One region of the Enterobacter sichuanensis genome, then DNA from elsewhere that is predicted to be linked to it. Evidence: predicted binding sites of a transcription regulator. Region 1 holds the regulator's gene; each other region holds the start of a gene.
The links. The regulator CRP, encoded in region 1, controls carbon source genes, mostly activating them, when cyclic AMP is high. The targets are predictions, from matches to a motif close to ATGTGANNNNNNTCACAT.
Positions count from the first base shown of each region.

Region 1 (4,800 bases):
CGCTTGAGCAAAAGGTCAACGATGTAAAGCGCCAGCTGAAAAGCGGCGACGTGGTGCTGGTGTGGTCAGAACTGCATGAGACGGTCAATATCATGCCCCGCAACGCGTTTCACGGCTGATCTTCCACCCTTTTCAGTCAGGGAGTTGTTATGTCTGCCAGACATCCGATTATTGCCGTTACGGGGTCGAGTGGTGCGGGAACCACCACCACCAGCCTCGCCTTTCGCAAGATTTTCGCCCAGCTGAATCTCCGTGCGGCGGAGGTCGAAGGCGACAGCTTTCACCGCTACACGCGTCCGGAGATGGATATGGCCATCCGTAAAGCGCGCGATCTGGGTAAACACATCAGTTACTTCGGCCCGGAGGCCAATGACTTCGGCCTGCTGGAGCAAACCTTTATTGAGTACGGACAGAGCGGCAAAGGGCAGTCCCGCAAGTATCTGCATACCTATGATGAAGCCGTTCCCTGGAATCAGGTGCCGGGCACCTTTACTCCCTGGCAGCCGCTGCCGGAACCTACCGACGTTCTGTTCTACGAAGGATTACACGGCGGCGTGGTTACGCCGCAGCACGACGTGGCGCGCCACGTGGATCTGCTGGTCGGCGTGGTCCCAATCGTCAACCTGGAGTGGATCCAGAAACTGACGCGTGACATGAGCGAGCGCGGCCACTCACGCGAGGCAGTGATGGACTCGGTGGTGCGTTCCATGGAAGATTACATCAACTACCTGACGCCGCAGTTTTCCCGCACCCATATCAACTTCCAGCGCGTGCCGACGGTGGACACCTCCAACCCGTTCGCCGCCAAAAGTATCCCGTCGCTGGATGAGAGCTTTGTGGTGATCCATTTCCGCAATCTCGAAGGCATTGATTATCCGTGGCTGCTGGCGATGCTGCAGGGCTCGTTCATTTCTCACATGAATACATTAGTGGTGCCGGGCGGAAAAATGGGACTGGCAATGGAGCTCATCATGACGCCGCTGGTACAGCGACTGATGGAAGGGAAGCAGATCGCATAATCATATTCCCTCTCCCTGTGGGAGAGGGTTAGGGTGAGGGCATCAACACGCACGATGCCCAATCAATCACGCCTCAATCACTTCATACGAATGGGTGATTTTTACCGCCTTCTCCAGCATTAACGCCACAGAGCAGTACTTCTCCGCCGACAGGTCCACCGCGCGTGATACCGCCGTGTCTTTCAACGCTTTGCCGGTCACAACAAAGTGCAGATTAATATGGGTGAACAGGCGTGGCGCCTCTTCACGACGTTCTGAGGTCAGTTTAACCTCGCAATCTGTCACGTCATGACGGCCTTTCTGCAGAATCGACACCACGTCAATGGCGCTGCATCCCCCTGCCGCCATCAGCACCATCTCCATTGGGCTTGGCGCTTTATCGCCGGAGTTGCCATCCATCAAAATCTGGTGTCCGGAAGCGGACTCGCCCAGGAACGTTAAACCTTCAACCCATTTCACGCGCGCTTGCATATTCTTAAACTCCAACGTTGCATTTTTGGTGACAGATTACGCGTGCGTTACATTTCTCGCAATGGAAGGCGACCTGCATCATGCTGAAGCGAGACACCAGGAGACACGCGGCGAAAGCTATGCTAAAACACTCAGGATGCTACAGTAATACATTGACGTTACACGTGTATGCAGAGGACATCAAACTTTACTGGCTGCGAAACGTTACGGTAGCCGACTTCCCAGGGTATGGGTAAGAATTCGATTGCAACCCCAGAGTCCGGATGCATCTGATGACTCTGGTGACAGCTTATAACAGAGGATAACAGCGCATGGTGCTTGGCAAACCGCAAACAGACCCGACTCTCGAATGGTTCTTGTCTCATTGCCACATTCATAAGTACCCATCGAAGAGCACGCTGATTCACCAGGGTGAAAAAGCGGAAACGTTGTATTACATCGTTAAAGGCTCGGTGGCAGTGCTGATCAAAGATGAAGAAGGGAAAGAGATGATCCTTTCTTATCTGAACCAGGGCGATTTCATCGGTGAACTGGGCCTGTTTGAAGAGGGCCAGGAACGTAGCGCCTGGGTTCGTGCAAAGACAGCATGTGAAGTGGCTGAAATTTCTTACAAGAAATTCCGTCAGCTGATTCAGGTTAACCCTGACATCCTGATGCGTCTTTCTTCCCAGATGGCGCGCCGTCTGCAGGTCACCTCTGAGAAAGTGGGCAACCTCGCCTTCCTGGACGTGACGGGCCGTATTGCACAGACGCTGCTGAACCTGGCGAAACAGCCAGACGCCATGACCCACCCGGACGGCATGCAAATTAAAATTACCCGTCAGGAAATTGGTCAGATCGTCGGTTGCTCCCGTGAAACCGTAGGTCGTATCCTGAAAATGCTGGAAGATCAAAACCTGATCTCCGCCCACGGTAAAACCATCGTGGTTTACGGAACGCGTTAATTCCGCTCAAACGGCGTGTCACCGCAAGGTGTCACGCCGTTTTTGTCTCTACTCCCCATGTGGCGCAGGCTGATCTATCACCCGGAAGTTAACTACGCACTGCGACAAACGCTGGTGTTGTGTCTTCCTGTGGCCGTAGGCCTGCTCCTCGGACATCTTCAGCAAGGTCTGCTCTTTTCTCTGGTGCCCGCCTGCTGCAACATTGCCGGTCTGGACACGCCGCATAAGCGCTTTTTCAAACGACTCATCATTGGCGGTTCACTGTTTGCCGGCTGTAGTCTCGCCGTGCAGCTTCTGCTGGCGCGCGATATTCCGCTGCCGCTGATCCTGACCGTGCTGGCGATGACCCTGGGTGTCACCGCCGAAATCAGCTCGCTGCACGCCCGTCTACTTCCCGCCTCGCTGATTGCGGCCATTTTCACGCTGAGCCTCGCCGGAAATATGCCGGTGTGGGAGCCGCTGCTGATCTACGCGCTGGGGACATTATGGTACGGGCTGTTTAACTGGTTCTGGTTCTGGCTGTGGCGCGAACAACCGCTGCGTGAATCCCTGAGCCTGCTCTATGTGCAGCTGGCGGAGTATTGTGAAGCCAAATACACCCTGCTCACCCAGCATACCGATCCGGAAAGATCGCTGCCCCCGCTGCTGACCCGTCAGCAAAAGATGGTGGATCTGATAAGCCAGTGCTACCAGCAACTGCATATGCTCGCCGCCAACCAGAATCACGAATATAAACGGCTGCTGCGCACTTTCCAGGTGGGGCTGGATCTGCAGGAACATATCTCCGTAAGTCTTCACCACCCGCAAGAGGTGCAAAAACTGGTAGAGCGCAGCCACGCTGAAGCGGTGATCCGCTGGAACGCACAGACCGTCTCCGCGCGCCTGCGGATCCTGGCCGACGATATTCTCTATCACCGCTACCCCACGCGCTTTAACATGGACAAACAGCTCGGCGCGCTGGAGAAAATCGCCCGTCAGCATCCGGATAACCCGGTCGGTCAGTTTGCCGCCTGGCACTTCAGCCGCATCGCCCGCGTGCTGCGTACCCAGCGCCCGCTTTATTCCCGCGATCTGATGGCGGACAAACAAAAACGGCTTCCGCTGTTGCCCGCGCTCAGAAGTTATCTGTCGCTTAAATCGTCCGCCCTGCGCAATGCCGCACGGATTAGCGTCATGCTCAGTGTCGCCAGCCTGATGGGCATGGCGCTGCATCTGCCGAAACCCTACTGGATCTTAATGACCGTGCTGTTTGTCACCCAGAATGGCTACGGCGCCACGCGGGTGCGGATTCTGCACCGGGCCGGCGGAACGATGGCGGGGCTGATTATTGCGGGCGTGACGCTGCACTTCCACGTGCCGGAAGGCTATACCCTGGCAGGAATGTTGGTGATTACGCTGGTGAGCTACCTGATTATTCGTAAAAACTACGGCTGGGCGATGGTGGGTTTTACGGTGACGGCGGTGTATACCCTGCAGTTGCTCACGCTCAATGGCGAACAGTTTATTGTCGCCAGGCTGATTGATACCCTCATCGGCTGTCTGATTGCCTTTGGTGGTATGGTCTGGCTGTGGCCGCAGTGGCAGAGCGGGCTGCTCAGGCAGAACGCCCACGACGCGCTGGAGGCTGACCAGGAGGCTATCCGCCTGATTCTGAGCGATGATCCTCAGCCCTCCCCGCTGGCTTATCAGCGGATGAAGGTCAACCAGGCGCACAACGCCCTGTTCAACTCGCTCAACCAGGCGATGCAGGAGCCCGGCTTTAACTCGCACTATCTTGCGGACATGAAGCTCTGGGTGACGCACAGCCAGTTTATCGTCGAACATATCAACGCCATGACCACGCTCGCGCGTGAACATACCATGCTGACGCCAGACCTGGCGCAACGTTACCTGCAGTCGTGTGAGATTGCTCTGCAGCGCTGTCAGCAGCGTCTGGAGTATGACGCGCCGGGTGAGTCGGGGGATTCAAATATTCTGGAAGCGCCGGAAACGCTCACCCACGGGCCAATGAGTACCCTTGAGCAGCATTTACAGCGCATTCTGGGACATCTGAACACCCTGCACACCATTTCATCGGTGGCATGGCGTCAGCGTCCGCATCACGGGATTTGGTTAACCCGTCGCCTGAAGCGGACGGCGTATTAACCTTTTACGATCTTCGCGACTGCCGCGGCAAAGCGGGTTAAACCGTCTTCAATGTCTTTCTCTTCCACCACCAGCGACGGCGCAAAACGCATCACGTCCGGCCCGGCATTGAGCACCATCACCCCTTCGTGGGCGGCGGCGTGCAGGAAATCGCGTGCGCGGCCTTTGTACTGCGGTTTCAGCTCGGCACCGATCAGCAGCCCCATCCCGCGGATCTCGCT
Region 1 covers NZ_CP027986.1:4,308,931-4,313,730, forward strand. The annotation lists gene C1N69_RS20960 (YheU family protein) at 1-119, shown strand, start outside; gene C1N69_RS20965 (phosphoribulokinase) at 150-1,019, shown strand; gene C1N69_RS20970 (OsmC family protein) at 1,086-1,490, opposite strand; gene crp (cAMP-activated global transcriptional regulator CRP) at 1,802-2,434, shown strand; gene C1N69_RS20980 (YccS/YhfK family putative transporter) at 2,492-4,579, shown strand; gene argD (bifunctional acetylornithine/succinyldiaminopimelate transaminase) at 4,576-4,800, opposite strand, start outside.

Region 2 (4,800 bases), 1.7 Mb from region 1:
GATTACATCAAAATTGATCCTGTCGATATTTTCGGTGTGAATGGCTTTTCAAACGGTCATGTAAGCGTATGATCTGGACTCTTTTTTATCTTTAATCCTTCTGAGTTCAGAGGCTTATTCATGTCATGGCAATCCTTCAAACAGACTTACCTGGTTAAGTTCTGGTCACCTGTTCCAGCCGTTATCGCCGCTGGCATTCTCTCTACTTATTATTTCGGCATCACCGGTACCTTCTGGGCCGTGACCGGCGAGTTTACCCGCTGGGGTGGGCAACTGCTGCAACTCGCTGGCGTGCATACCGAAGCGTGGGGTTACTTCAAACTCATCCATCTGGACGGTACGCCGCTAACCCGCATTGACGGGATGATGATCATTGGCATGTTCGGGGGCTGTTTTGCCGCCGCGCTGTGGGCAAACAACGTAAAGCTCAGGCTGCCTAAAAGCCGGATCCGTATTTTGCAGGCAATTGTCGGCGGCATGATTGCCGGATTCGGCGCGCGCCTGGCGATGGGCTGCAACCTTGCCGCCTTCTTTACCGGGATCCCGCAATTTTCGCTCCATGCCTGGTTCTTTGCTGTTGCTACAGCGATCGGCTCTTACTTTGGCGCAAAATTTACTCTTCTTCCGCTGTTCCGTATTCCCGTCAAAATGGTCAAAGTGAGCGCCGCGTCGCCGCTTACGCAAAAGCCCTCGCAGGCGCGTCGCCGTTTCCGCCTCGGAATGCTGGTCTTTTTTGCGATGGTGGCATGGGCGCTCTGCACGGCCCTGAACCAGCCCAAACTCGGTCTGGCGATGCTGTTCGGTGTGGGTTTTGGTCTGCTGATTGAACGCGCGCAGATCTGCTTTACCTCCGCGTTTCGCGATATGTGGATCACCGGGCGTACAATGATGGCGAAAGCGATTATCGCCGGGATGGCGGTCAGCGCCATCGGCATCTTCAGCTATGTGCAGTTAGGCGTCGAACCCAAAATCATGTGGGCCGGTCCTAACGCGGTGATTGGCGGCCTGCTGTTTGGCTTCGGGATCGTGCTGGCTGGCGGGTGTGAAACCGGCTGGATGTACCGCGCCGTCGAAGGTCAGGTGCATTACTGGTGGGTGGGTCTGGGAAATGTTATCGGGTCGACGCTCCTGGCGTACTTCTGGGACGACCTGTCCCCGTCGCTCGCCACGAACTGGGACAAGGTCAACCTGCTGAACACCTTCGGGCCTCTCGGCGGCCTGCTGGTCACCTATGCCCTGCTGCTGGTCGCGTTTTTACTGGTTGTCGCGCAGGAGAAACGTTTCTTCCGTCGTGGGAGTGTCAAAACAGAAACGCAGGAGAACGCTGCATGAAACAGATTGTGCCTGATTACCGTCTTGATATGGTCGGTGAACCCTGCCCTTATCCGGCGGTTGCTACGCTTGAAGCGTTACCGCAGCTTAAGAAAGGCGAAATACTGGAGGTGGTCAGCGACTGCCCGCAGTCCATCAACAATATACCGCTGGATGCCAAAAACCATGGGTACACGGTGCTGGATATCCAGCAGGATGGCCCGACCATTCGCTATTTGATTCAAAAGTAAGAAAGGATATGCGCCCCGCCGGGGGCGCATTGAACAGAAGGGACTAGAAGCGATAACCCGCAGAGAACATAAATACCCACGGATCCAGACGCGTGCTGATGCTTTGCTGCTGACCGCCCGCTTTGAAGCGTACATCAGTATCGATATCCATATACCAGACGGAGGCGTTAATTAACCAGTCGCGGTTAATCAGATAATCCAGCCCGACCTGTCCCGCCATCCCCCACGAATCTTTCAGGCTAAGATCGGTCAGACCGGCGTCTTTTCCGGTATCGTTAAATTTCTCATCAAAGAACGTGGTGTAGTTCACACCCGCACCAATATATGGACGCACCTTGCTGCTGGCATCACCAAAGTACCACTGCGCCATCAGCGTTGGCGGCAGATGGTGCACCGTAGCGATATCACCGGTTGGCCCAAGGCCCACGCGATGACGGAAAGGCGTTGCGGCAAGAAGCTCAACACCAATGTTATCCGTCGCCATATAGGTAAAGGTTAACCCCAGCTGGGTGTTATTACTGACGTTAAAACCGCCCATCCCCAGCACGTTATCTGAACCTTCGGTTGGACGAACCGTGGCCGAACCGGCACGAATAAAGAATTCGCCTGCTTCATGCGCGTACGCGCCACCAGAGAGACTGCTTAATACAAGGGCTGCCACCGCTAATTTTTTCATATCCGCTCCATCGTTGTGGTTTTAATCGCGGATGAGAATATACTCACAAAAGAGTAATAAGTGATCTGCCCCAGATCACATTAAAACCAGTAACTTAACATTCATTGATCTGGATTAATTTTTTGTTACGCACTAAAAACCGATAAGTTGTTTCCATGTCAATTTTTGGCATTTCACGGTTACAAAATTTTCTCTTTTCCCCCTCTTGCTCTTCCTCTGGCGGCTGGATAATTTAGCGCTCTCACAAATTGATTTGATGCGTTCTTCTTTTGCAGGTGTGCCATGAGTGATATCAACCCGTGCATGACGTGCGGAGCCTGTTGTGCGTATTTTCGAGTCTCTTTCTACTGGGCCGAAGCCAGCGATGGCGGCGGTACCGTTCCGGTTCATCTCACTGAGCCGTTAACCCCCTTTCTGCGCTGCATGAGCGGCACCAATCAAAAGCAGGCCCGCTGTGTGGCGCTGGAGGGTGAACCTGGGGTCTCGACCCGATGTTCCATCTATGAAAATCGCCCCAGCCCGTGCCGCGAGTTTGCGATGTCGGGTGAAGAGGGTCAGGTTAACGAAGCCTGTAATCGCGCCCGGGCCCGCGTGGGATTACCGCCGCTTTACAAAGATATGCTTTTCCATACAAGCCTTGATGCTGCCACAGCAGGCGCATCCGGTGTACAATTGCCGGCTAATTAACACCTGCAATACTCAAGGAGAGTGCATGTCTATCACGGCGAAGTCTGTCTACCGTGACACGGGAAACTTTTTCCGCAATCAGTTCATAACCTTTTTACTGATCGCGTTGTTATGCGCCTTTATCACGGTGGTGCTGGGTCATGCGTTCTCACCGAGTGACGAACAGATTGCCAGCCTGAGCCAGGGCGACCATCTGGCGGGAAGCGTAGGCTTGTTTGAACTGGTGCAAAACATGACGCCGGAGCAGCAACAAATTCTGCTGCGCGCGTCTGCCGCATCCACGTTCTCCGGCCTGATTGGTAACGCCATTCTGGCCGGCGGCGTGTTACTGTTGATTCAGCTGGTGTCGGCGGGTCATCGGGTTAGCGCCTTACGGGCGATTGGTGCCAGCGCCCCGGTCTTACCTAAACTGTTTATCCTGATCTTTTTAACCACCCTGCTGGTGCAAATGGGGATCATGCTGGTGGTGGTGCCGGGTGTGTTACTGGCTATCGTGCTCTCCTTTGCGCCTGTGATGATTGTGCAGGATAAAATGGGTATTTTTACCGCGATGCGCAGCAGCATCCGTCTCGCATGGGCTAATATGCGTCTGGTAGCGCCTGCTGTGGTCGGCTGGCTGCTGGCCAAAACGCTCCTGTTACTGTTTGCACCGAATTTTGCGGTATTAACGCCAAATGTTGGGGCGGTAGTGGCGAATACGCTGAGCAATTTGATTTCAGCGGTACTGCTGGTCTACCTGTTCCGCCTGTATATGTTAATTCGCCAGTAATCCTGAGGCGGGGGCATTCTGGCCTCCCGCCCCGCTCAGAAAATGGAATCACAGAATGAAGCAGTTTCTTGATTTTTTACCGCTCGTGGTCTTTTTTGCTTTTTATAAGCTGTACGACATTTATGCCGCGACCACTGCGCTGATCGTTGCGACCGCTGTTGTCCTGATTTACAGCTGGGTTCGCTATCGTAAAGTCGAAAAAATGGCGCTGGTCACGTTTGTTCTGGTCGCCGTATTCGGCGGGCTTACGCTGTTCTTCCACAATGATGAATTTATTAAGTGGAAAGTGACCGTGATTTACGCGCTGTTTGCGGGTGCACTGTTAATCAGCCAGTGGGTAATGAAAAAACCACTGATCCAGCGCATGCTGGGCAAAGAGCTGACGTTGCCTCAGGAAGTCTGGTCGCGTCTGAATATTGCCTGGGCGGTGTTCTTTATTCTCTGCGGTCTCGCCAATATCTATATCGCCTTCTGGCTGCCGCAGAATATTTGGGTCAACTTTAAGGTCTTCGGCCTGACCGCCCTGACGCTTATCTTCACGCTGCTAAGCGGCGTATATATCTATCGCCATATGCCCCAGGACGACAAGCACTGATTAATGACTGACCAGAGCGTCTGCAACAGGCGTTCTGGTCTATTCTCACCGCTGTGAAATCATAGTAGCATCCCGCCTGAAGTCTTCCGTTACGAGTTAAAACAATGACAACAACTAACGCCCCTCAGGGCGAACTGGTTTTACGCACACTGGCAATGCCCGCTGACACCAATGCCAATGGCGATATTTTTGGCGGCTGGCTGATGTCGCAGATGGATATGGGCGGCGCCATTCTGGCAAAAGAGATCGCCCACGGGCGTGTGGTGACCGTGAGAGTGGACGGCATGACCTTCCTGCGCCCGGTGGCGGTCGGTGATGTGGTGTGCTGCTACGCGCGCTGCGTTAAACGCGGCAATACCTCTATTTCCATTAACATCGAAGTCTGGGTGAAGAAAGTCTCTTCTGAGCCGATTGGACAGCGTTATAAAGCAACAGAAGCGCTGTTTATTTATGTGGCTGTCGACAGCGAAGGTAAACCTCGCCAGCTTCCGCAGGCCTGAACCACCGGCAA
Region 2 covers NZ_CP027986.1:2,601,270-2,606,069, forward strand. The annotation lists gene yedE (selenium metabolism membrane protein YedE/FdhT) at 121-1,332, shown strand; gene yedF (sulfurtransferase-like selenium metabolism protein YedF) at 1,329-1,562, shown strand; gene ompW (outer membrane protein OmpW) at 1,606-2,238, opposite strand; gene C1N69_RS12495 (YkgJ family cysteine cluster protein) at 2,521-2,925, shown strand; gene C1N69_RS12500 (YciC family protein) at 2,951-3,694, shown strand; gene C1N69_RS12505 (septation protein A) at 3,750-4,289, shown strand; gene yciA (acyl-CoA thioester hydrolase YciA) at 4,394-4,789, shown strand.
Region 2: ompW (outer membrane protein OmpW) is a predicted target of CRP. The motif match lies at 2,302-2,319, and genes of this name have one in related genera.

Region 3 (4,800 bases), 990 kb from region 1:
GAGATCAGAGTCACGGTGGTTACTGCCCGTAATTGTGCTCATAGACATCGGTGAACGTGCTGTTACAATCGCTTGCACGTTTACAGACGGAGCGTCAACGGCTCCGTTACGGATGGCAATCAATGATAGCCATACTGAACAGGGAGATTTTTATGAAACTTCGGCTGTCGGCGCTTGCGCTGGGCGCGACGATGCTTGTGGGCTGCGCCAGCTCCGGGGAGCAAACGGGACGCTCCGATCCTCTCGAAGGATTTAACCGCTCCATGTATAACTTCAACTACAACGTGCTGGACCCGTATGTGGTTCGTCCGGTGGCTGTAGCATGGCGCGATTATGTTCCACAACCTGCGCGTAATGGGTTAAGTAACTTTACCAGCAACCTCGAAGAACCTGCGGTCATGGTGAACTACTTCCTGCAGGGTGACCCGTATCAGGGGATGGTCCACTTTACCCGCTTCTTCCTGAACTCCATATTGGGGATGGGTGGCTTTATCGATGTTGCCGGCATGGCTAACCCGAAACTGCAGCGTGAACAGCCGCACCGTTTCGGCAGCACGCTGGGACATTATGGCGTCGGGTATGGTCCCTACGTGCAATTACCGTTCTACGGCAGCTTTACTCTCCGTGATGATGGCGGCGATATGGTGGATACGCTGTATCCGGTCCTGTCGTGGCTGACCTGGCCGCTGTCGGTGGGTAAATGGACGGTGGAAGGGATTGAAACCCGCGCGCAACTGCTCGACTCCGACGGTCTGCTGCGTCAGTCTTCTGACCCGTACATCATGGTGCGTGAAGCGTACTTCCAGAATCATGACTTTATTGCAAACGGCGGTAAGCTGAAACCGGAAGAGAATCCAAACGCGAAGGCGATCGAGAACGAACTAAAAGATATCGATTCGGAGTAAATAAAAAAGGTGAGCGATGCTCACCTTTTTCAATTCCTGCGCGATTAGAACGCGTAGTTGAAGTTCATACCATACAGCCAGGCTTTACCTTCAGAAGAGAACTCATACGGACCTTCTTTGAAGGAAACTTTTTGACCGTGCATATAAGAGATACCGGCGTCAATTGAGGCATCCTTATTGAAGGCATAGGTCGCACCTGCGCTCAGCCAGAAACGGTCCTGATCCGGAATAGAGATCGAGCGCTTGTCGGCAGGAACCGGGCTATCATCGAAGGCAATACCGGTACGGAACGTCCAGTTATCATCCATATAATAGGTGGTCCCCAGCGCGATGCGGTAAGCGTCGCGGAAGCTTTCATCTTTATAGAAGAGTGTGTCGCCCTTGCTGTTGGTCGCCTTCAGCTCCTGGAACTGGCTCCAGCTGGTGTAGGTCAGGCTATAGTGGATCGCCCACTGCGGTGCCACGCGGTTATAACCGGACAGCTCCCACATTTCCGGCAGGTGCAGGCTCAGAGAACCACCCGTGGTACTGCCGTTGGTACCCAACGGCAGGCCGAAGTTGCCGAGGATCTGGTTATAGGCGGAAGGCAGGCTGCTCTTGTAATCGCCATCAAAGTCGATTTTTACTTCGGAACGGTAGGTAAAGCCGTAACGGTTGTTCTTATCGAGTTCGTACAGGATACCGGCGTTCCAGCCGAAGCCCCATTCGTCACCCTTCAGATAGGCAATCTGGGTGTCTGCCGGGATTCCCGCGACTTGCTGCGCCAGTGGTGGTGGCAGTGCGCCTGAACCCGCGACGATTTTGCCCAGATCACCTGCATAGCGCTCGATTTTCGCTTTGGCGTACACCGCATCAAAGCCCACGCCGAAGCTCCAGTGGCTGTCCAGACGGTAAGCGCCACTCAGGTTCAGGTTCAGGGTTTCAAGGTCAGTTTTACCACCGTAGGCACCTGCTGCGTAGTTATCACCAAACTCGGTCGCTAAACCGTAGTTAGAGGTCACGGAGGCACCCCAGCCAAACTGGTCATTTATAGGTGCCACGAAATGCAGGTTTGGCACCCACGCCGTTGGCGCGATGTTATCTGAATTCAGGCTGGCACCGGTAGGTGAACGGCCCGTAATATCAACGCCCGGGTCAACGAAAATCGCCCCGGCAGAGAAGGTTGGACGATCAAACATCATGATCAATGCCGGGTTACGACTCGCGTTGCCCGCATCATCAGCAATAGCACCTTCCCCTGAATACGCGCGGCCAAGGCCAGAGGAAGAAAATTCGTTTAACTGAAAGCCCGCTGACCAGGCGGAAGTAGAGACGATTGCCACTGCAACTGCCAGCGCAGTTTTGTTGAACAGGGTTTTCTGGCTCATGACCATAACCTCATTGAGTTATTTTTATTCAATAATTGTTACATACCGTAACAGGAGCGCGAAGTGTAGGGTCTGAGGTATGACAGACAAATCAGACCAGTGGCGTGAGTATAGGTCCGACCAGCATGAATGTTGCAAGTTTGTTTATTAATATTTTCAAACATGTTTCACGAAACGAGATCTGGTTGGCAAAATTGTGACCATCACAACTCACCCAAAAGGGTGGTTTTTGTTTTAGATCATTTTTTAGTGTGATATTGGTCACTTATCCGCTTTTACGCCATTAACGGCTGGAGAGCGCCCGCGCCGGGGCGTAAAATATCAGCATCGTGTTTATCTCGCGCGCTGCGCGAATACAGAGGAAATTGAGCTATGAGTAAATGCAGTGCTGATGAAACCCCGGTTTGCTGCTGTATGGATGTTGGCACCATCATGGACAACTCCGATTGCACCGCCTCTTACAGCCGTGTATTCACCAATCGTGCCGAAGCGGAAGAGACTCTGGCCGCGCTGAGCAAGCGTGCCCGCGACGTTGAATCCGATCCGTGTGAAATCAAGTCTACCTTCACTGAAGTAGACGGCGGCGTGAAGCTGGATATTGATTTTGTCTTCGCCTGCGAAGCCGAAACGCTGATCTTCCAGCTGGGTCTGCGTTAATTTCTGCGGCCTGATGCCCTCACCCCGACCCTCTCCCGTGGGAGAGGGCGCAAACATTGCACAAATGCCCCTGCCATGCAGGGGCATTTTCTTTTTCTTCTCTGTGTTTTAGCTCGCACTTTTTCGTTTCCCCGATTGGCTGAATGTAAAAAAATGGTTAAGACTATTATCAGGTCAGACCACTTAACGTTTGCGAAAATTTTTTACAGGGGAGTGTTATGAGTCAGGCATTACCGCTTATTACCCGTCAGGGCGACCGTATTGCCATCGTCAGTGGGTTGCGCACGCCATTTGCTCGTCAGGCTACGGCGTTTCACGGCATACCGGCTGTTGACCTGGGGAAAATGGTAGTGGGGGAGATGCTGGCTCGCAGCGAAATTCCGCCTGAGGTCATCGAACAACTGGTTTTCGGCCAGGTAGTGCAGATGCCGGAAGCCCCCAATATTGCACGAGAAATTGTTCTCGGGACCGGGATGAACGTTCATACCGATGCCTACAGCGTCAGCCGCGCCTGTGCAACCAGTTTTCAGGCCGTGGCTAACGTCGCAGAAAGCCTGATGGCGGGCACTATTCGCGCCGGGATTGCAGGTGGGGCGGACTCCTCTTCGGTACTGCCGATTGGGGTCAGCAAAAAACTGGCGCGCATCCTGGTGGATGCCAACAAAGCCCGCACGACCGGGCAGAAACTGAAACTTTTCTCGCGTTTACGCCTGCGCGATCTCCTGCCTGTGCCACCTGCCGTCGCGGAATACTCCACCGGCCTGCGTATGGGCGATACCGCCGAGCAGATGGCCAAAACGTACGGCATTACCCGCGAACAGCAGGATGCCCTGGCGCATCGTTCACATCAGCTTGCGGCAAAAGCCTGGTCGGAAGGCAAACTCACCGACGAGGTGATGACCGCCTATATTCCCCCTTTCCGTGAACCGCTCGCGGAAGATAACAATATTCGCGGCACCTCGACGCTGGCGGATTACGCAAAACTGCGCCCAGCGTTTGACCGTAAACACGGTACGGTAACGGCGGCTAACAGTACGCCACTGACGGACGGCGCTGCGGCCGTGATCCTGATGACCGAATCCCGCGCGAAAGAGCTGGGGATCACGCCTCTGGGCTATTTACGCAGCTATGCTTTCACCGCCATTGATGTCTGGCAGGACATGCTGCTGGGTCCGGCATGGTCCACGCCGCTGGCGCTGGATCGCGCGGGGCTGACGCTGGCGGATTTAACCCTGATTGATATGCATGAAGCGTTTGCCGCGCAAACCCTGGCTAACGTACAGCTGCTGGCAAGCGAGCGTTTTGCGCGCGACGTGCTGGGCCGCGCGCACGCCACCGGTGAAGTGGACCAGAGTAAATTCAACGTGCTGGGGGGCTCCATTGCCTACGGTCATCCGTTTGCGGCGACCGGGGCGAGGATGATCACCCAAACACTCCATGAGTTACGCCGTCGTGGCGGCGGTTTTGGTCTCGTCACCGCCTGTGCGGCGGGCGGGCTGGGTGCAGCAATGGTTCTGGAGGCTGAATAATGGAAATGACATCTGCATTTAACCTGACGGTTCGCCTCGATAACGTCGCTGTGATAACCATTGATGTCCCTGATGAAAAGATGAATACCCTGAAGGCCGAGTTTGGCACTCAGGTGCGCGCGATGCTAAAGCAGATCCGCGAAAACAAGGCCATTCGCGGTCTGGTATTTATCTCTGCCAAGCCGGACAACTTTATTGCCGGGGCCGACATTAACATGATCGCCCGGGCGCAAAGCGCGCTGGATGCTGAAGAGCTGGCGCGTCAGGGCCAGCAGGTGATGGCGGAGATCAACAGCCTGCCAATCCCGGTTATTGCTGCGATCCACGGGGCGTGTCTGGGCG
Region 3 covers NZ_CP027986.1:3,321,257-3,326,056, reverse strand. The annotation lists gene mlaA (phospholipid-binding lipoprotein MlaA) at 153-905, shown strand; gene fadL (long-chain fatty acid transporter FadL) at 950-2,272, opposite strand; gene C1N69_RS15970 (YfcZ/YiiS family protein) at 2,645-2,929, shown strand; gene fadI (acetyl-CoA C-acyltransferase FadI) at 3,148-4,458, shown strand; gene fadJ (fatty acid oxidation complex subunit alpha FadJ) at 4,458-4,800, shown strand, end outside.
Region 3: C1N69_RS15970 (YfcZ/YiiS family protein) is a predicted target of CRP. The motif match lies at 2,522-2,539, and genes of this name have one in related genera.